Regions from separate parts of the Micromonospora sp. BQ11 genome, predicted to be linked through region 1. Evidence: riboswitches for the same ligand, from Rfam matches in the RefSeq annotation. Region 1 holds a riboswitch; the other holds the start of a gene.
The links. A riboswitch is a leader RNA that binds a small molecule or an ion and turns the genes downstream of it on or off. The one in region 1 is predicted to bind ZMP and ZTP.
Positions count from the first base shown of each region.

Region 2: another riboswitch for ZMP and ZTP. It lies ahead of ACTMSW_RS11630 (bifunctional 5,10-methylenetetrahydrofolate dehydrogenase/5,10-methenyltetrahydrofolate cyclohydrolase); the one in region 1 lies ahead of ACTMSW_RS12980 (glycine hydroxymethyltransferase).

Region 1 is NZ_JBQHDB010000005.1:190,297-200,650, forward strand. Features, by position in the region: gene ACTMSW_RS12955 (NAD(P)H-hydrate dehydratase) at 1-677, shown strand, start outside; gene ACTMSW_RS12960 (S8 family peptidase) at 822-2,309, shown strand; gene ACTMSW_RS12965 (hemerythrin domain-containing protein) at 2,420-2,920, shown strand; gene ACTMSW_RS12970 (metallophosphoesterase family protein) at 2,970-3,839, opposite strand; gene ACTMSW_RS12975 (SDR family NAD(P)-dependent oxidoreductase) at 4,040-4,846, opposite strand; ZMP/ZTP riboswitch at 4,977-5,068, shown strand; gene ACTMSW_RS12980 (glycine hydroxymethyltransferase) at 5,087-6,523, shown strand; gene ACTMSW_RS12985 (hypothetical protein) at 6,599-6,859, opposite strand; gene ACTMSW_RS12990 (PLP-dependent aminotransferase family protein) at 6,898-8,217, opposite strand; gene ACTMSW_RS12995 (alpha-hydroxy acid oxidase) at 8,221-9,348, opposite strand; partial or broken gene ACTMSW_RS13000 (alpha/beta hydrolase) at 9,425-10,342, opposite strand; gene ACTMSW_RS13005 (cytochrome P450) at 10,339-10,354, opposite strand, start outside.
Region 2 is NZ_JBQHDB010000004.1:408,675-419,028, reverse strand. Features, by position in the region: gene ACTMSW_RS11645 (hypothetical protein) at 1-2,211, shown strand, start outside; gene ACTMSW_RS11640 (hypothetical protein) at 2,273-3,904, shown strand; gene ACTMSW_RS11635 (hypothetical protein) at 3,987-4,457, opposite strand; ZMP/ZTP riboswitch at 4,599-4,680, shown strand; gene ACTMSW_RS11630 (bifunctional 5,10-methylenetetrahydrofolate dehydrogenase/5,10-methenyltetrahydrofolate cyclohydrolase) at 4,692-5,555, shown strand; gene ACTMSW_RS11625 (dihydrofolate reductase family protein) at 5,623-6,180, opposite strand; gene ACTMSW_RS11620 (hypothetical protein) at 6,270-6,854, opposite strand; gene ACTMSW_RS11615 (GNAT family N-acetyltransferase) at 6,857-7,477, opposite strand; gene ACTMSW_RS11610 (TetR/AcrR family transcriptional regulator) at 7,527-8,132, shown strand; gene ACTMSW_RS11605 (aminoglycoside phosphotransferase family protein) at 8,193-9,173, shown strand; gene ACTMSW_RS11600 (GNAT family N-acetyltransferase) at 9,249-10,238, opposite strand.

The DNA.
Region 1 (10,354 bases):
CCGCCGAGTCCACCGCCGCCGCGCTCAGCATCCAGGTGCCGGAGGCGCTGGTGATCGGGCTGCCGGAGACGCCCGCAGGCGCGGTCGCCGGGGAGTCCGAAGGGCAGCTCAGCGAGCTGGTCGCGGAGGCCGACGTGGTGACGGTGGGGCCCGGCCTCCAGAGCATCGACGAGACCCGCGAGCTGCTGCGGCTGGTCCTCGACGCCGCCGGGCCGGAGACGGCGCTGGTGCTCGACGCGTACGCCCTGGGGGCGCTCAGCCACTCACCGGAGCTGCTGGCCGGCGCGGGCCGGCGGGCGGTCCTCACCCCCAACCTGGTCGAGGCGCGGCACCTGCTGGGCCGGGAGCCGGGCGACGACCTGGACGCCGAGGCGATCGGGCTGGCCGGCCGGTACGACGCCGTGGTGTCCCTCTACGGCCACGTCGCCACCCCGGACGGGCAGAGCTGGCGGGAGGAGAGCGGCGACGCGGGGCTCGGCACGTCGGGCAGCGGCGACGTGCGGGCCGGGCTGCTCGCCGGGCTGCTGTCCCGGGGCGCCGAACCGGCGCAGGCCGCCTGCTGGGCGGCGTTCGCCCACGCGGTGAGCGGCCAGCGGTTGGTTCCCCGGTACGGACGCATCGGTTTCCTCGCCCGCGAGCTGCTCGACGAGATTCCGCACACCCTCGCCACCGTATGACACCAATTGTCCCGCCAGGCAGGTGTGTGTAACGCCACACCGACCCACGGCGCTGTACCCACCGGAGGCGGGCGTCCCGCCCTCCTCCCGCCGGTCCGCTCCCCGCAAGGGCGGGCCGGGAGAAGACAGCCCCTGGGAGTCTGTGTGAAGAACCTCCGTCGCAAGACACTGGCGGCCGCGTCCGCCGTGTCGCTGGGTGTCGGCCTCGCCGTCACCGGCGGCCTGGTGCCGGCGGCCGCCGCCGCCGGACCGGACACCACCTACCTGGTGCTCGCCCCGCAGGGCGCCACGACCGACAGGGCGGCCGCCCGGGTCGCCGCCGCCGGCGGGACCGTCGTCGCCGGCTACCACCAGATCGGCGTGCTCGTCGTCCGCTCCAACAACCCCGACTTCACCAGTCGGGTGGCGGGCGCGGGCGTCGAGTCGGTCGCCTCCACCACCGGCCTGGGCAGCCAGCTCGACGAGGGCGAGACGGTGGAGGTGTCGGCCCCCGCGGCCGCCGCGGCCACCGCCGCCCCCACCGCCGAGCCGCTCTTCGGCCAGCAGTGGGACATGCCGATGATCGACGTCCCGCAGGCCCACGCGGTCAACGCCGGCAGCGCCGACGTGCTGGTGGGCGTACTGGACAGCGGCATCTCCTCCAGCCACCCGGACCTGGCGAGCCAGATCGCCAAGGACAAGAGCACCTCGTGCATCGGCGGTGTCACCGACACCACCGAGGCCGCCTGGAACCCGACGACCTCCGACCACGGCACCCACGTGGCCGGCACCATCGCCGCCGCCGTCAACGGCGTCGGCGTGACCGGCGTCGCGCCGGGCGTCAAGGTGGCCGCCGTCAAGGTGGTCAACGACGACGGCTACATCTTCCCGGAGGCCGCGGTCTGCGGGTTCATGTGGGCCGCCGAGCACGGCATGCAGCTGACCAACAACAGCTACTACATCGACCCGTGGGAGCTGAACTGCCGCAACGACGCGCGCCAGCGTCCGGTGTGGCAGGCGGTCCAGCGGGCCATCCGTTACTCGTCGAGCAAGGGCGTGCTGAACGTGGCGTCCGCGGGTAACTCGAACTACGACCTCGCGCACAAGATCACCGACGACGGCAGCCCGAACAACGGGACGCCCGAGGTGCGCGAGAACCTCACCAACGCCTGCCTGGACCTGCCGGCCGAGGCGCCGGGCGTGGTGACCGTGTCGGCGGTCGGCCCGACCGGGGAGAAGAGCTACTACTCCTCGTACGGCCAGGGCGTCATCGACGTGACGGCGCCGGGCGGCGACACCCGCTTCCGTACGCAGGGCGTCCGCTCCACCATCACCGACGGCATCCTGTCGACCACCTTCAACACGACGACGCGGACCAACGGCTGGGGCTACAAGCAGGGCACCTCGATGTCCGGTCCGCACGCGACCGGCGTGGCCGCCCTGGCCCTGTCGGCGCACCCGAACCTGTCCCCGGGCGCCCTGGCGGCCCTCCTGGAGCGCACCGCCGAGGCGAAGTCCTGCCCGACCGGCGTCTACAACCCGGTGCCGCTGATCCCGGCCGGCCCGAACGCCTACGACGCGACCTGCTCCGGCGGTGAGCGCAACGGCTTCTACGGCGCCGGCGTGGTCAACGCCTACAACGCGGTTAAGTAACCGCACCACCACGCGGAGGGGCCCGGCGGAATTCCGCCGGGCCCTTTCGTTTCCGCAGCTCACGCGAGGGTAGGGAATCCTGGGTCAGCCGAAAAGAGGAGGTCCCGCCGGTGTCCACCGATGCCATCGTCCTGTTGAAAGAGGACCACAAGGAGATGCGCCGTCTCTTCCGCGAGTTCCAGAAGGCGGAAGAGGGTCCCGCAGCGCGGCGTCAGGAGCTGGTGACCCAGATCCTGGAGGCCCTGACGGTGCACACCTACCTGGAGAACGAGGTCATGTACCCGGAGGTCCGCAAGCTCCTGCCGGACCTGGAGGACGACATCCTCGAGTCCTACGAGGAGCACCACGTGGTCGACGTGCTCTGCGCCGAGCTCGCCACCATGGACGCCTCCGACGAGCGCTTCAACGCCAAGACCACGGTGCTCATCGAGAACGTCGAGCACCACGTGGAGGAGGAGGAGCAGGAGTGGTTCCCCAAGGTCCGCGAGGCGCTCGGCCGTAACCAGCTCCAGGAGATCGGCCAGCGGATGATCGACATGCGCAAGGACGCCCCGCGCACCCCCACCGAACCCAAGGCGATCAAGAAGTCCGTGGACGCGATGACGGCCTGAGCGCGACCGCGCTGCGCGGGCCCGGCCGATGGCCGGGCCCGCACGCGTCTCACCAGGCCGTCGGCGGCACCCCGTCGGGAGCCGGCAGGATCCGCCGCAACCGCCCCGGCGGTACGCTCCGAGCCCGCCACTCCCGCGGGTAGCCCAACGAGACCTCCTCGAACCGCACCCCGTCGTACCAGGTTGTCCGGGGGATGTGCAGGTGGCCGTAGACCATGACGGCGGCGTCGAAGCGTCGGTGCCAGTCGGCTGTGGCCTCCGTGCCGCACCACTGGGCGAAGATCGGGTACCGCAGGATCCGGGTCGGCTCCCGCACCAGCGGCCAGTGGTTGACCAGCACGGTCGGCAGCGCCGGATCACGCTCGTCGAGCCGCCGGGCGGTCTCGGCGACCCGCGCCGCGCACCACGCCGACCGGCTCGGGTACGGATCCGGGTGCAGCAACTGCTCGTCGGTGCACACGACCCCGGTCCGGTACGCCTCGGCCAGCGCCGCCTCCGGCGTGTCGAACCCCTCCGGGCGCCAGCTGTGGTCGTACAGGAGGAACAGCGGCGCGACCGTCACCGGCCCGCCGCGGCCCTCCCACACCGCCCACGGGTCCTCGGGGGTGAGCACGCCGAGGCGGCGGCACATCTCGACCAGGTGGTGGTAGCGCTCGACACCGCGCAGCGCCACCGGATCGCGCGGCGGGGTCCACAGCTCGTGGTTGCCGGGCGACCAGACCACCCGTGCGAAGCGGTCGGCCAGCAGACCCAGCGCCCACTCCACGTCGGCGACCGTCTCGGCCACGTCACCCGCGACGAGGAGCCAGTCGTACGGCGTCTCCGGGCGCAGCGCCTCCACGATCGGCCGGTTGTCCCGGTGCCCCACGTGCAGGTCGCTGATGGCGAGCAGACTGCCCTCACCCGCGTACCCCGCCATGGCGTCGATCCTAGGCACGCCCGCCCACCCCCGCGACCCCCGCCGCGCCGCGCCGCGCCGCGAGCAACAGTTTCCGAGAAAGAGTGGCTATTCCGCGGAGAATGGCCACTCTTTCTCGGAAACTGCGCGACGGGCGCGGCGTGCGGGCGCGGGGCGCGATGGGCGCGTGCGGGCGCGGCGGGCGGGCGCGGCGGGCGGGGTCAGGAGGCGGAGCCGGGTTCGGCCATCTTGCGGTGCTGCTCGGCCTTCAGCTTGTCCGGGACGATCTTGCCGGCGGCGGTCTGGACCTTGTTCATCAGCGAGCCCGCGGTGACCGTCTGATCGCCCTTCATCAGGGCCTTGAAGCCCTGCTCGGCGACCGTACGTGGGTCGTCCTTGCGCCCGGCGCCGACGCGGGTGTCCTCCATGTCGGCCCGCGCGAAGAACTCCGTGTCCGTCGGCCCGGGCATCAGCGCGGTCACGGTGACGCCGGTCTCCTTCAGCTCGTTGCGCAGCGCCTCCGCGAAGGACTGGACGAACGACTTCGAGGCGTTGTAGACCGCCTGGAACGGGCCGGGCATCGTCGCGGCGATCGAGGAGGTGAACAGCACCCGTCCCGCACCGCGTTCCACCATCGCCGGCAGCAGCAGCTTCGCCAGGTGCACCGTCGAGCGCACGTTCAGGTCGACGACGGTCAGTTCGTCGGCCAGCTCCGTGCCGCCGACGAAGTCACCGCCGGCACCCCGCCCGGCGTTGAGCGCCAGGGCGTCGACGGGCCGGCCGGTCGCCCGTACGGTCGCCGCCAGCTCCTCGACCCCCTCGGGCCGGGCCAGGTCGACGCGGACCGGCTGGACCTGCGGGCCGCCGTCGCGGCGCAGCCGCTCCGCCGCCGAGGTGATGCCGTCGTCCTCGGCGGCGATCACCAGGTCGAAGCCGTGCGCGGCGAACTGCACCGCCAGCTCGTACCCGATCCCGCTGGACGCGCCGGTCACCACGGCCATCGGGCGGTCGGTGCTCGGTGTGGTCATCTTGTCGTCACTCCCCTCGTCTGCGCGGACCGGCCGCCGCACCGCGGCCGGCTCCGCTGGGAGCAGTGCCCCGGCGCCGGCTCCTCAACCCCCGGCGGCGCGGCGACCTCGGGCCGACCCGGTAGGATCACCGGCGGGCCGTGACTGGCGCATTGGAGATGGAGAACCATCGGGGAGCGGCCCCGTCATGAGGGACGCATGCCGAGCGCCTGGGCCTTCCGCACGTCACCAGGAGGTCGCATGTCGCCGAACGCCGAATCCACCGCCTTCCGCAGCGCCCTCGAGGTGATCCGCGCCGTCGAGCCGCGGGTGGCCGACGCCATCGGCGCGGAGCTGACCGACCAGCGCGAGTCGCTCAAGCTCATCGCCAGCGAGAACTACGCCTCCCCGGCCACCCTGCTGGCCATGGGCAACTGGTTCAGCGACAAGTACGCCGAGGGCACCGTCGGTCGCCGGTTCTACGCCGGCTGCCAGAACGTGGACACCGTCGAGGCGCTCGCCGCCGAGCACGCCCGGGAGCTGTTCGGCGCCGCGCACGCGTACGTGCAGCCGCACTCGGGCATCGACGCCAACCTGGTCGCCTTCTGGGCGATCCTGGCCGACCGGGTGGAGGCGCCGGCCCTGAAGCGGGCGGCGGCGAAGCACGTCAACGACCTGACCGAGGCGGACTGGTTCACGCTGCGCCGGGAGCTGGGCGACCAGCGGATGCTCGGCATGTCGCTGGACGCGGGTGGCCACCTCACGCACGGTTTCCGGCCGAACATCTCCGGCAAGATGTTCGACCAGCGCAGCTACGGCACCGACCCGGCGACCGGCCTGGTCGACTACGACAAGGTCGCCGCGGCGGCGCGGGAGTTCAAGCCGCTGATCCTGGTCGCCGGCTACTCGGCGTACCCGCGGAAGGTCAACTTCCGGATCATGCGGGAGATCGCCGACTCGGTCGGCGCGACCTTCATGGTCGACATGGCGCACTTCGCCGGCCTGGTCGCGGGCAGGGTCTTCACCGGCGACTTCGACCCGGTGCCGCACGCGCACATCGTCACCACGACCACCCACAAGTCGCTGCGCGGCCCGCGCGGCGGCATGGTGCTCTGCGGCCCGGAGCTGGCCGACCAGGTGGACCGGGGCTGCCCGATGGTGCTCGGCGGCCCGCTGCCGCACGTGATGGCCGCCAAGGCGGTCGCCCTGGCCGAGGCGCGTCGCCCCGACTTCGCCGACTACGCGCAGGCCATCGTCGCCAACGCCCAGGCCCTGGCCGAGGGGCTGACCCGCCGGGGCGCGAAGCTGGTCACCGGCGGCACCGACAACCACCTGGTGCTCATCGACGTCACCGGCTACGGACTGACCGGCCGGCAGGCCGAGCAGGCACTGCTCGACTCGGGCATCGTCACCAACCGCAACGCGGTCCCGCAGGACCCGAACGGCGCCTGGTACACGTCGGGCATCCGGATCGGCACCCCGGCGCTGACCACGCGCGGTCTGGGCACCGCGGAGATGGACGTCACCGCCGAGCTGATCCACACCGTGCTGAGCCAGACGAAGGCGGGCGCGAACGCCGACGGCACCCCGTCCAAGGCCAAGTACGCGCTGGACCCGGCGGTGGCCGACAAGGTGAGCCGGCAGGCCGGCGAGCTGCTGACCGGCTTCCCGCTGTACCCGGCCGTCGACCTGGGCTGACACCGTGCTCCCTCGGCGCCGGCACCGCCGGCGCCGAGGTCCCGCCGGCCCGTGACCCGGGCCGGCGGGAAGCGCTCAGGCGAGGGGGCGCTTCAGGTGGTAGCGGTGCACCTCCGTGCTGCCCTGGACGTTGTTGACGTCCTCGGAGGCGGCGACGAGCTCCCAGCCTTCCCGACCGGCGCGGTTGAGGTGCGCGATCGCGGTGTCGCCGTACGCGGTGATGTCCCGGCGGGACCCGTCCGGCGCGTACCAGACGAAACTGACGGTGAAGTTGCGGCCCTGCCCCTGATAGCGGCGGACCAGCAGCGCGTACTCCCAGGCGACCATGGGGTCCATTATGGGTGTCCATCGAGGACGTTGGTGAACGCGGTGTGTCAGCCCACCGGCGCCGCCGCCCCGCGACGGGCGAGTTCGTCGGTGACCAGGGCGGCGAGCCGGTCCAGGCCGACGTCGATCTGCTCCGGGGTGACCGCACTGACGGACAGGCGCAGCGCGTCGACCGGTGCCCCGTCGTCGTAGAAGTGCGCCATCGGCGTCCACAGCAGACCGTACTCCCGGCCCGAGCGGTGCAGCAGCGCGTCGTCGACGGCGAAGGGCACCGTGACCACGACGAAGAAGCCGCCGGCCGGGACGTTCCACCGCACGGGTGACCGGTCGCCGAAGCGCCGGGCCAGGCCGGCGACGAGGTGGCGCAGGTTCCGGGCGTACGCGGCCCGTTCCCGGACGGTCGCGGCGACCAGGCTGCACCCGTGCTCCAGCAGCGCGCCGCCGACCACCGCCTGGGCGAGCGCCGAGGTGTTCACCGTGACCATGCTCTTGATCTTGGCGAGCTGGTCGGCGAGCAGACCGACGCCGCCGTCGGACCCGGCGACCCGCTGGTCGGCCACCACGTAACCGACGCGGGCGCCGGGCAGCACCGTCTTGGCGAACGAGCCGAGGTAGACCACCCGACGAGCGGTGTCCAGCGCCTTGAGGGTGGGCGGCCGGTCGCCGTCACCGGCCGGGAAGAGGCCGTACGGGTTGTCCTCGATGAGCAGCAGGTCCTCCTCGGCGGCCAGGTCGAGCAGCCGCCGCCGGTCGGCCACGCCGATGCTCGCCCCGGACGGGTTGGCGAAGTCCGGCATCACGTAGCAGGCGCGTGGGCGTAGGCCCTCGGCCCGCGCCCGCCGGACCTGGGCGCGCAGGTCGGCCAGGTCCACCCCGGTCGGGCCGCCGGCCACCGGCCGTACCGGCAGGTCCAGCAGGCGGGCCGCGCCGGTGAGCCCGACGTACGTGGGTGCGACGGCGAGCAGCACGTCGCGCGGGGAGGACCGCAGCGCCCGCAGCACCAGGAACATGGCCTCCTGGCAGCCCACGGTCACCACGATCGCCTCCTCGTCGACCGTGATCCCCTCGTCGACGGCGAGGTTGCGGGCGACCAGGTGGTGCACGATGCCCTTGGTGCGGCCGTACTGGAACAGCGTCCGGTGCACCTGGGCCGGGCTCTGCCCGAGGTCGTCGGCGAGGTGCCGGCGGAACCGGTCCAGGTGTCGGTGCAACGCGGCGACGTCGAAGAACTCCTCGTACGGGCGGCCGGCGGCCAGCGACACCGCGTCCGGGTAGTGCTGGGCCACCTCGTTGAGGAAGTTCATCGAGTTCAGCGCCGGATCGTCCACCGCCGGGTGCAGGTCGGTCACGTGCAGGTCCGGGGTCACGGGTCAGTCCACCAGGATCGTGCGCAGCTCGCGGGCGGCGGCCGGGTCGACGCAACCGGCGAGGGTGAGCGCGTCGGTGAACTCGCCGGCGAGCAGGTCCAGCGCGGTCTGCGCACCGGCCCGGCCGCCGGCGGCCAGCGCCCACAGCATCGGCCGGCCGACCAGCACGCCGTGCGCGCCGAGGGCGAGCGCCCGCAGCACGTCCACCCCGCCACGGACACCGCTGTCCAGCAGCACCTCGCACCGGTCGCCGACCGCCTCCACCACCTCGGGCAGCACGGTGGCGGTGGCCGGGGCGCCGTCGAGCTGTCGCCCGCCGTGGTTGGAGACCACCACGGCGTCCGCGCCGGCGTCCGCCGCGAGGGCCGCGTCGCGGGGATCGAGAATGCCCTTCACCAGCAGGGGCAGGTCGGTACGCGCCCGCAGCCACTCCAGGTCCGCCCAGCTCACCGCCGGGGCGAACACCTCACCGGTGTGCGCGGCGACGGCGGACACGCCCGGGACGGCGGCGTGCGCGAGGTCGTCCCGGCCGGCCGGCAGGTTCGCGGCGACGACGTGCGGTGGGATGGCGAACGCGTTGCGCACGTCGCGCAGCCGCCGACCGAGCACGGGTACGTCCACCGTGACGGCGATGGCGGTGCAGCCGGCGGCGTGCGCCCGGTCCAGCAGGTCCGCGACGAGTCCCCGCTCGCGCAGCCAGTACAGCTGGAACCAGACCGCCCCGCCGGCCTCGGCGATCCGTTCGATCGGTTCGCTGCTGAGGGTGCTCGCCACGTACGGCACGCCCGCCGCGCCGGCCGCCGCGGCGAGCCCCGACTCGCCGTCGGGGTGCAGCAGCCGCTGGTACGCCATCGGCGCGACCGCCACCGGCAGGGCGTGGGTGGCGCCCAGCAGCCGGGCCCGCGTGCTCGGCGCGTGCACGCCGCGCAGCACCCGGGGCAGGACGGCCACCCGGTCCAGGGCCCGCCGGTTCGCCGCGAGGGTGGTCTCCGCGCCGCTGCCCCCGTCGACGAAGTCCCACACCTCGGGGGGCAGCACGGCACGGGCCAGGTCGGCGAAGTCGGCCAGGCCGGCGGGTGCGGGCGGGTCCGCCACGGGCACGTCCGGCCGGGACAGCACGCTCTCAGCCATCGACGGCCCCCGTGCCGAGCGCCGCGGCCACGGCGGTACCGGTGGCGGCGCCGCGCGACGGTGCGGGTGGCAGGCCGAAGCGTTCCCGCAGGAAGGCGGCCGCCTCGTCCTGGGCGCGCCGGCCGTCGTCGAAGGCGCCGGGCATGGCGAAGAAGCCGTGGATCATCCCGGCGTACCGGCTCAGGGTGGTCGGGACACCGGCGTCGCGGAGCCGGTGGGCGTACCGCTCCCCCTCGTCGCGCAGCGGGTCGTGCTCGGCGGTGACCACCAGCGCCGGGGGCAGACCACCCAGGTCCTCGGCGAGCAGCGGCGACGCGAGCGGGTTCCGGGCGTCGGCCGGGTCGGCGAGGTAGTGGCCGCGGTACCAGGCGACCGAGCGGCGGTTGAACAGCGACGGGTCGTCGTCGCCGGCCGGGTCGGCGGTCTGGTCGGTGTTCGGGTAGACGAGCAGCTGGGCGGCGAGCCGGGGCGCCCCGGCGTCGCGGGCCAGCAGGGTGACCGCGGCGGCGAGGTTGCCACCCGCGCTGTCCCCGCCGACCGCGATCCGCTCCGGGTCGGCGCCGAACTCGTCCGGGTGCTCGGCGATCCACCGGGCCGCGGCGTGGCAGTCGTGGACGGCGGCCGGGAACGGGTGCTCGGGGGCGAGCCGGTAGCCGACGGTCACGACCTGGCAGGGCACGGCGTTGGCCAGCCGCCGGCAGATCCCGTCGGCGGTGTCCACGCTGCCCAGCGTCCATCCGCCCCCGAAGAGGTACACGAGGGTGGGCAGGCGGCCCTCCCCCGCCGGGCGGTGGATCCGTACCGGCAGGTCACCGGCGGGACCGGGGACGTGCGTGTCGCGTACCTCGTGCACCGGCTCGACCGCGCCGCCGCCGGCGCGGATCGCGGCGAGGTCGGCGGCGCGGGCCTGCGCCAGGGTCTGGGTGTACAGCGGCGGGGTGCCGGCCGCCCGGCGGGCGGCCCGGTAGGCCGCCACCTGCGGATGCTCGGTCATGCTGTCCCCTCC
Region 2 (10,354 bases), on a different contig from region 1:
GACGCGGTCGACCGGGCAGTCGCGTACGAACTGCTCCTCGACGCCGCGCGGCGCAGCGGCGACCCGGCCGCGGTGACCGACGCGGTGGGCCGGTTGACGCGATTGCGCAACGAACAGGACCCCGTCCGCGCCACCGCCCTGACGGCCCTGACGACCGTGGCTCGGCTGCTGCGCGCGGACTCCGTCGAGGTGCTGACCCGGATCGCGGTCGACGCGACGACCACCCGCGACGCGTCACCGCGGACCCTCTCCGCAATCGGCGCCCTCTGCACCCGGGTGCTGAGCCACCACGTCGACGAACCGGCCCTGCTGCGGTGGGCACTGGACACCCTCGACCGGCTCTTCGGCGGCCACCGGCTACCGCCGCTGGGACGGTTCGACGAGACGCTGCGCCACGGCCAGGAGGAGATGGTCTTCGCCCAGTTGCGGGGGTGGATCGAGGCGGGCATCGCGCGGGGACGGTTCAGCCCGCTGTTCGCGGTGACCCGGGCCCTGGGACGGCGGGCCTGGCGGCTGCCCGAGCTCCAGGAGTTGCTGAGCCGGGCGGGCGAGCCGGGCAACGTCACCGGCGTGGTCCGGGAAGCCGTCGAGCTGTGGCTGGCTGACCCGAAGACCCGGGCGCAGCGGGTGGCGCACGTCCTGGACCGCGACGCCTCCACCATCACGGTGCCGACGGTGTGGCGGACGGTCAGCGCGCGACGTACCGACCTGCTCGACCGGGTGCTGTCCGGCCCTGCGCCCCGCGGGGCGTTCCTGACCGCCGGCACCCGCTGGATTCCGGGCCCACCCGTGCACCCCGAACGGTGGCTGCCCCGGCAGCAGGAGGCGTTCGTGCGGTTGCAGGCGCGGCTCGCCGCCGACGCCGGCACGCCACTGCACGCCCGGGCCGCCGCTCTCCGGGCCGCCGCGCCGGTCCCGGACGCCGGGCGTGGGCTGGTGCTGCGGTACGTCGAGTCGTCGAACGTCACCCTGGCCGAGGCGGCCCTGGGCGCGCTGCCGTGGACCGACCGACCGGACGAGGCGCTGCCGGTGCTGATGGCGCACGCCGACGACGACCGGGCCCGCGTCGCCCTCTACGCCGCCGGCCGCGTGGTCCGATTCATCCGGCCGGCGGACCTCCTGCCGCTGCTGTCCGGCGTGGCCCTCGGCCGAGGCAAGGTGACCAGCCGCAAGGAGTCACTACGCCTGCTCGGCCGATTCGGTCCACCGGCGGCGATGCCGGTGCTGCTGGCGGCGTGGCAGCAGCCCGACCAGCACCGCGACGTCCGGGCGGCGGTCGTCGCCGCCGCCCGGCAGCGGCTGCACGCGCCGCAGAGCTGGACGATCCTCGAACAGGCGGCCGTCGGTGGCCGTGAGGAGTCCCTGACCGTCCTGACGACGCCGCCGGACCGCGTGGCCGCACCGGACCGACCCCGGTACGCCGCACTCGTCGCCGCGGCCTGCGCGAGCCCGGACCGTGCGGTCGCCCGGGCCGCCTGGCCCCGACTCGCGCACTGGATGCCGTGGGCACCGGATGTCACCGACCTGGTCACGGCGGCCCTGACCGACCTGGGTGAGCACCACGCCTGGCCGTCGCTGTGGCCGATGGTGGGCGCGTTACTCGACCACCCCGACCGGCCGGAACGACGAGCCCTCGCCACGGCCCTGCACGCCCTGGTGCGGCTCGACGCGGCCGACCCGGACGCCGGTGGCCCGGCGGCCGACCGCCCGGCCCGGCGGCGGATCGACGCCATCCTGAGCCAGGCAGGGACCTGGGCCCGCTCGGTAGGCCCGCAGGTCGACCGGTCGGAGGCGCGAGCGGTGGCGCGCGACCTGGGTCGCGAACCGGGGTACGTGGCCCGGGCAGCCGAACTGTCGACCGCGCTGCTGCAACTCGGCGGCACGACATCCCACCACCTCACCGCCGACCTGCTGGAGATCACCGAGCTGGTCAGCGGACGACCGGCGCTCGCCGCCAGGCTGGCCGACCGCCTCGGCCAGCGGACGGAGCAGCCCGTGCTGACGGTCGACTCGGACGTGCTGGTGGACACGGCCCGCACCCTCGCCCGGCGGGGCGAGGCGACCACCGGCCTGTTCGCGGTGGCACTGGTCCGGCGGGGCAGGTCGCACGGCTGGTCGGAGCCGTGGCGGGACCTGCTCCACGCGCTACGGGAGCACCCGGTCGCCGACGTACGCGACATCGCCTTCGACATCTCGATGGAGGCGGCGTGACCGTACCCACCAGCCCGCCGGGCTCCTGCCCCGCCCTCTCCCCCCGATCTCCACGCTGCCCGTGATCGACGACGATTCCTGGACGATGCTCCGCACGGCCGCCGGCACCTCGACGGACGGCGGCCACATCGGCACCTCCCGGGTGGTCCAGATCCGCCGTGACCTCTGGCTGGACGATCCGGCCGGAGTCCCGGTGGCGCGGGGCCTGGCGGGCAACCCCGCGGCACCGCTCGACGTGCTGCTGCGCCTGCTCGACGAGCATGCCGAGGCCGTTCCCGCGGCGTTCCGGCGGCGCGCCGACCTGCCGCCCGCGGTCGTCGCCGCGGCGATGCGTCACCCCGTGGCACGGGTACGCGGCGCCCTCGCCGCCAACCGCCACATCGACCCGGCGCTCCGGCTCAGCCTGCTGGACGACCCCGAACGTCGCGTCGCCGCGCTCGTCCGGGAGGACCCGGACCTGGCTTTGCCCGACCGCGCGTTTCTGCCCCGGTTGGACCGGCTCGTCACCCTGTTCCGGGCTGGCACCTTCACGGCGGCCGACCTGACCGGCGAGGTGATCGAGTGGGGGACGCGTGACCGGCGCGCGGTGCCGGTCGTCGCCGCTCACCCGGAGCCACTCGTCCGCAGCGCCGCGGTCCACCTGCTGGGCGGCCTGGACGAGACGTCCCGCGACGACCTGCGGCACGCCCTGCTGCACGACGAGGCACCGGAGGTGCGGGCGGCCACCGCCCACTTCTCCGCGGAGCGGGAACGGGTGCAGGAGCCGGCGGACCTACCGGTCAACGGGTACGCGCACCGGGAGCTGCTGGGCGACCGGCGGCTCTCCCCCGCGCTGATCGCACACGTGCTCGCCGCCGACGACGGGAAGGAATGCGTCGACGCGATGGCGACCAACCCGACCCTGCCGCCGGCGGTGGTCGAGGCGTTGCTCGACCACCCGTCGGCAGACGTACGGCGCAGCCTCGCCAGGCGCGACGACCTGACCGGTCCGCAGTTGGCACGGCTCGCCGCGGACCCGGACGTGTCCGTGCGAACCGCGGTCTCCGTCCATCCCGCGCTCACCGAGGAGGAGCGGGCGGCGATCGACATCGACGTGACCACGGCACCGTGGAACCGCTGGGTCGACCTGTGCTGGCACCTGCGCGGGACGTCGCCGCCGGACCCGCTGCCGCCGCTGACGGAATCGGTACGGCTCGCCACATCGGTCAACCCGCTGCTGCGCCGGCGGGGCGCGGTCGACCCGCGGTTGCCGGCAGAGGTCGTCACCGCGCTCGCGGAGGACCCCGATCCCAGCGTACGAGCCCTCCTCGCCCATCACCATCCGACCGCGCCACCCGAGCTGCTCCTGCGGGTGTTCCGCGACGGTCGATGTGACCGACACCGACTGCTGGCCCTGCCGAACTTCCCGACGGTGACGCTGGCCCGGTTCGCCGACGACCGGGACCCGGCGGTCAGGCGGCTCGTCGCGCGCGACCCGCAGGCGGATCCGGCGCTCGTCGACCGGCTCACCCGCGACCCCGACGCCGAGGTGCGGCGGGCGATGGCGGCATGCCCCCGACTACCGGTGGACCGGATGGTCCACCTGCTCGACGATGCTGAACTGGCCGAGTCCGCAGCGAGGAACCCGGCCCTGCCGGTCGACGTGATGCACGAACGACTCGCCTCGTCGTCACCCGCGCGGGGCGAGCACTGACGGTCGATCGGCGCGCCGGGCGCCCTCATCCCGGCTTCCGGTGCCCCGGCGCCGCCCTGCGGATACCGGCCGCGGCCAAGCCTCAGCAGTCGTCCTGCTTCCACTTGCCGTCCTCGCGCGCCCACGGCTCCCTGGTCTGATTGAGGGCAGGCACCTCGTAGGTGTAGGTCACGCGGGCCAGGTCACCGGAGATTTGCGCCTCGAAGGTCTTGATCGGCATCGCCTTGCCATACATCTGCTTGGCGGCCATGAGCATGCCGGTGAACTCGCTGAGGGTCACACGCTCCTTGCACCTGGCCGAGAACAGCTCGTACCCGACCGTCGGCTTGGCGTCGAGGAAGGCGTCCGAGTACGCCACCACCGCTCGGCGAAGCTCCGCCTCCTCGCTGGGTGCCTGAGCGGTCGGGCTGACCGCCGCCGCAACTGACGACGGGGTGGCGACGGGGGCTGTGGAAGCCGAGGGCGAGGCGGCTTCCGCCTGGTCGGCCTCACCTCCACACGCAGCGAGGGAGAGCACGACAAGGGGCATTACGATCATGGCTTTGCGGATCATGGCGCGCACAGTACTGCCGCGACGGCCCTCGATGATCGACGGGACGGACAGCCCGATGAGGGCGCGTCCAGCGCGGACGTCCCTCCCTCTGGGACCAGCCGCGGTAGGCGACACATCGCACTCGTCGTGCCGGATATTCTGCGGGGCAGAGGCGACTGGCGGCACGGGGATGGTCGGACCATCGGGGAGCCTGTCACGGGAGTCGACCGCCTGGGCTGCCGTCCGGAGGGACGCATGCCCGAGACCGCTCGATTCCTGCCCGGCGCACCGGTGGCCGAGGCCGTACTCTCCGACACCGCCCGGCGGGTCGCCGCCCTGCGCGAACGAGGGGTCACGCCGAGCCTGGCCACGATCCTGGTCGGCGACGACGACGCGAGCGCCGGGTACATCCGGATCAAGCAGCGGCAGGCGGCCGAGTTGGGCTTCGACTCGCCGCACCGGCACCTGCCCGCGGACGCCACCCACGCCGACCTTCTCGACATGATCGCCGGTTTCAATCTCGACCAGGACGTGCACGGGGTCCTGATCCAGTACCCGATCCCCGACCACCTGGACTACGACGCCGCGCTGCAGACGCTGGACCCGGACAAGGACGTCGACGGTATGCACCCGCTCAACATGGGGCGCCTGGCTCTCGGTCTGCCCGGCCCCCTGCCGTGCACGCCGGCCGGCATCGAGGCGTTGCTGGACCACCACGGGATCCCGGTCGCCGGCCGCGAGGTGGTGATCCTCGGGCGCGGCGCGACGATCGGGCGGCCGCTGGCCATCCTGCTGGCCCAGAAACGCCCCACCGCGAACGCCGCGGTCACCGTGGTCCACACCGGCGTAGCGGACTGGCCGCGCTACACCCGCCGCGCGGACATCCTCGTCGCCGCCGCCGGCGTCCCCGGCATCATCCAGCCGGAGCACGTCCGTCCCGGAGCGGTGGTGATCGGCGCCGGTGTCCGGTACGCCGGCCGTCGCCTCCTCCCCGACGTCGACGAAGCCTGCGCCGAGGTTGCCTCCGCGATCACCCCCCGCGTCGGCGGGGTCGGCCCGACGACGGTCGCCATGCTGTTCCGCAACGCCGTGGCCGCCGCCGAACGCGCGACCGCCTGACCCGCGGCAGCCTCACCGTGGCGGTGCCGACTGCGTGACGCCGGACAGTGTCACCGACCGGTGTGGCTCAGCGGGTCCGGTAGCGCGCGTAGATCAGTCCGCTGTCGAAGGCACGCTCCTCGACCAGCTCGAGGTCGAGGCGTACGCCGTCGGGGAAGAAGCGCTTGCCGCCGCCGACCACGCTCGTGGTGATGAACAGGTGGTACTCGTCGACCAGGCCGGCCGCGATCGCCTGGGCCGCGAGGTTCGGGCCGTCGACGGTGAGGTCGTGATCAGCCTCGGCCTTGAGCCTGCGCACCGCGTCCGGGTCGAAGGCCCGCTCGATCCGGGTCCTCGTGCTGGACACCGAGTCCAGCGTCGTGGAGTACACGATCTTCTCCGCCGCCTGCCAGTCGCGGGCGTACTGCAGGATGTACGGCGGCTGGTCGGGCTCGGTGTGCGCGGTCTCCCAGTAGACCATCGTCTCGTACATCCGTCGGCCGTAGAGGTACGTGCCGACGGGGCGGAAGAGGTCGTTGACGAAGGTGTGCACCACCGGGTCGTCGGCCCCGGTGCCGAGGCCACCCTCCGCGGCCTCGGCGTAGCCGTCGAGTGAGGTGACCATCGAGTAGATGAGCTTCGCCATTCGTTTCCTCCCGGTACGAGCGCGTCAGCGGTCCTGCACGTTATGACCTGCGCACGGCCCGGAACTCATCGAGGCTGGGCTACGGACGCTCAGGAGTCTGCTGGCACCCCGGCTTCCAACTGGCCGATCATGGGGGCGAGGAGATCGTTGAGCTCCCGGGCCAGCACGGTGACGGCTCGGCGCGCTGCGGGCGCCACGGAACTGTCCGGACCGTCCGGAGCCGGAGGCAGATCATCGAGGGGTACCGGCGCCTCGACCTGCAGCATCGCGCGCAGATGCGGGCTACGCGTCACATCCTGCTCCGTTGGTGTCGTGTACTGACCGAACAACTGGGGCCAGTCGCGCCACCCACGGTCGCGCTGCCATTGCCGGGTCCAGGTGAGTTCGGCCGGCCACCGGGAGACCACGCTGACCGCGCAGGTCATGCTCCCGTCCCACGGGCTCCGCGTGCAGGTCGCCGAGACGATCCGCCGGTGCCAGCGGACGTACGCAGGTGACAGCTCGGTGGCGAGCCGCCACGCGGTCGCGGCGAAGGCGACCGGCGCGATGTCACCCCACGTGTCGGCGAACTCATCGATACGTCCGAGCACCTCGGTCTCGTAGCGACCGCGCCCGCCGGCGCCGCGCTCACGGTCGACGTGCTCGTCCAGCCAGAAGGCACGCGGGTCAGGCATCCTCATCCCCGTCCAGGGCCGCCGCTCATCACATCGTCCTTGCCACAAGGGTCTACCACGAATGCGTACGGCCGCCGGCCTAAGGCCTGCCACTCCGGGGCAAGGACAGCCCAGAGTTGCGTGTCGTAGCGCGCGCCCTCGTACGGCCACGCCTCGCGGCGTACCCCTTCCAGAGTCATGCCGAGCCGCCTGGCCACCGCGGAGCTGCGGTCGTTGTCGGCCCGGCAGTGCCACTCGGCCCGGTGCAGCCCCCGGGACGTCAATGCCCAGTCCAGCAACGCACCACACGCTCGGGTGACCAGGCCGTGGCCCTCGGCGGACGGCTCCAGCCAACAGCCGATCTCGCACGATCCGACAGCGGCGTTGAAGTCGGTGAACATCACGCCGCCGACCAGAGTTCGGCGCCGCCAGATGCCGTACAGACGGTTACCGTCACCGGCCTGGCGCTCCGCGTACCGCTGAAGTGTGGCCCGCGCGCCGTCCCGGTCGTCGGTGACGAATGCGGGCCCGACCCACGGGCGAATGTGCTCGCGCGCCCGGTCGAGGTGGTCGGCGAACTCGTCGGCGTGCCAGACCTCCAGCGGGCTGAGGTAGGCATCGTCGCGCAGGGGCAGCGAGAACATGGGACTCCTCATTCGCATAACAGGTGTTGTGGAAATGTACCGTGGTGCCATGCCACGCACCAAGGGAGATCACGAGGCACGCCGCCGAGACGTCTCGGAAGCGGTCTGGCACGTCATGGCGGCACGCGGGTTCACCGGCCTGACCCTGCGCGCCGTCGCCGCCCAACTCGACGCGACCACGGGCCTGCTCACGCACTACTTCCCCACCAAGCGAGCCCTCGTGGAGTACGCCCTCAACCTGCTCGAACGGCGCACGCTCACCCGCACGCGCCGCGATTCGGGCGAGGGTACGGCCGCCCTCAGGGACGCGCTGCTGGACATGCTCCCGCTGACTGCCGAGACCACCGACATCAACCGGATCTGGGTGTCCTCCTGGGACGCCGCGCTCTCCGACCCCGACCTGAGCAGCGACTACGCCCGCAAGTACGCCGCAAGCCGGGACAGGCTGAGCGAGCGGGTGGCCGCGGACCAGGCACTTGGCGTACTGCCTCCTGGCGACCCTGCAAAGGTCGCGGCGGGACTTCAAGCCTTCGTCCTGGGCCTGGTGGTGCAGGCCCTTTTCGCCCCGGCGGCCTTCCCGCCGCAGCGGCAGGTCCAACTCGTCGACGACCACCTGGCCACCCTGACCGGGGGCCGTACTGGCGGTCACCGATGACGACCGTCCATGATGCACGGTGGCTGCTTTCGCTGGCGCACCACATCGCGCTCAACTCCGATGGTCAACGAGGACGGTTCAGTGAGTGATGTTCCGGATCTCGGTCCCCTGCCCCAGCGCATCACCGTCGACACGGAACAGGTGCGTCGGCTCGTCGCCGACCAGTTCCCGCACCTGGCCGACCTCCCGATCGAGCCGGTGGCCAACGGCGGCTGGGACAACTGGACCTTCCACCTCGGCCCCGAAATGCTGGTGCGTCTGCCCAGCGCCGCCGAGTACGCCCTGGCGGTCGACAAGGAACATCGGTGGCTCCCGGCCCTCGCCGCTCGGCTACCGCTGCCCATCCCCGCCCCGGTGGCGAAAGGCAAGCCGGATGCGGGCTACCCCTATCCGTGGTCGATCTACCGGTGGCTCGACGGCGAGCCTGCGAGCGTGGACCGCATCGCCGACCCGGTGCGATTCGCGATCGACCTCGCCGAGTTCCTGGCGGCCATGCAGAGCGTCGACGCCGCGGGCGGTCCGCAGCCGGGTATCCACAACTGGTTCCGGGGCGGCACCCTACGCACCTACGACAAGAAGGTTGAGCGTGCGCTCGCGGAGCTGGACGGCCACGTCGATGCCGCGCTGGTGCGCGAGATCTGGGCGAGGGCACTCGACGCCCGCTGGGACGGTGTGGACCGCTGGTTCCACGGGGACATCGCCCAGGGAAACCTCCTCCTCGCTGACGGCCGGTTGGCGGCCGTCATCGACTTCGGGACCTGTGGCGTCGGTGACCCCGCCTGCGATCTGGCGGTCGCCTGGACGTTGCTGACCGCGGACGGCCGGAAGGCATTTCGCCAGCGGCTGTCGGTGGATGATGCGACGTGGGCGCGCGGGCGTGGCTGGGCCCTCTGGAAAACCCTCGCCACCTGCTGCTCCACATTCGAAGATCCCGAGGACGCAGAAGAATTCTCGAACGCGCAACGGGTCCTCGGCGAAATCCTCTCCGAGTACACGGCAACGGAGTCACCACGCCTCGCCCATGACAGCAATGACGCCTGACGGCTCTGCTGGCCGCCGAGCGACTGCGGCGGACCCGGCCTGGTATCCCCGAAGCGGGGCCTGTGTCCAGCTCTACTACTCGGAGGGTGAGGGAGTACGGGTGCTGCCGGTGCGCCGCCAGATGTCGATGATCTGGATCGGGCGCATGCCGGCGGCCTGGTACAAGGCGAGAGCGGGACGCTCCGGGTCGGTGTCGACATGCAACACCGTTCCGGTTCGGCCCGCTGCGGCATCGGCGGCGAAGGCGTAGCGCAACAGGTAGGCCCCCAGTCCCTGACGGCGGAACGTCGGCCGTGTCGCCAGGGTGTGCACGTAACCGCAGTTGTCGTCCGGCACGAAGCTGTTCGTCCGGAGCAGGACGGCCGCCGGCTCCCCGTCGAGGTACGCGACGTGCAGCTGGGCCCAGTCGTGCGCGCTGCTGGCCACGCGCTGGTCCTGCCATGCCTGGTACTCGGCGGGTACGAACCCGAAGTGATCGGCGAAGCCCTCGTTGTACACCGCGTGACCGTCGCGACGGACCTGTTCATCGGTGCCATCTCGCATGCTCAGCGATACGCCGAGCCCGCCGGGGGGAGCCGGAAAGGGTACCGGCGGGCGGTGGTCGATACGCAGCCGGAGGAACGAGGTCGCCGGCGCGAATCCGTTGTCCCGAGCCGCCCGGCGTTTACCCGGATCGTCGCGGAACACCTCCGTGTCGATCGTGACCGTGTCATGGCCCAGCTCCTGGGCTATCTCGGCGGCCCGGCGCTGCACGACCCGCCACAGCCACGGCGCGGCCTGCTCATGGCCGGGGCGCGTGTACACCGCCACATCGACGTTGTCGCTGTCCCCCTTACGGCACGCCCAGCCCCATCCGATCGCCACACCAGCGCGGTCGAACACCAGCCAACCGTCGGTGTCGAGATCGAAACCGGGCTCCACCAGCTCGTCGGCGACATCCTCCACCGTCGCGTTGGCCTCACCGGCCACCGGCACGTTGTGCGCCGCTTGCACGTCGAAGATCACCTCGGCGTCCGCTTCGGTGGCGCGGCGTACCGTCATTTCCGAGGGAAGTTCGACCGTCACGTCGGTGACTCTGTCAACCACCCGGGCAGGTACGCCAACGATTTACCGGATTCTGCGGAGTCGTAGCGGGTGGATGCGCTGACCGCGTTGCGCGAGGACCACTTCGTACCCGGGGC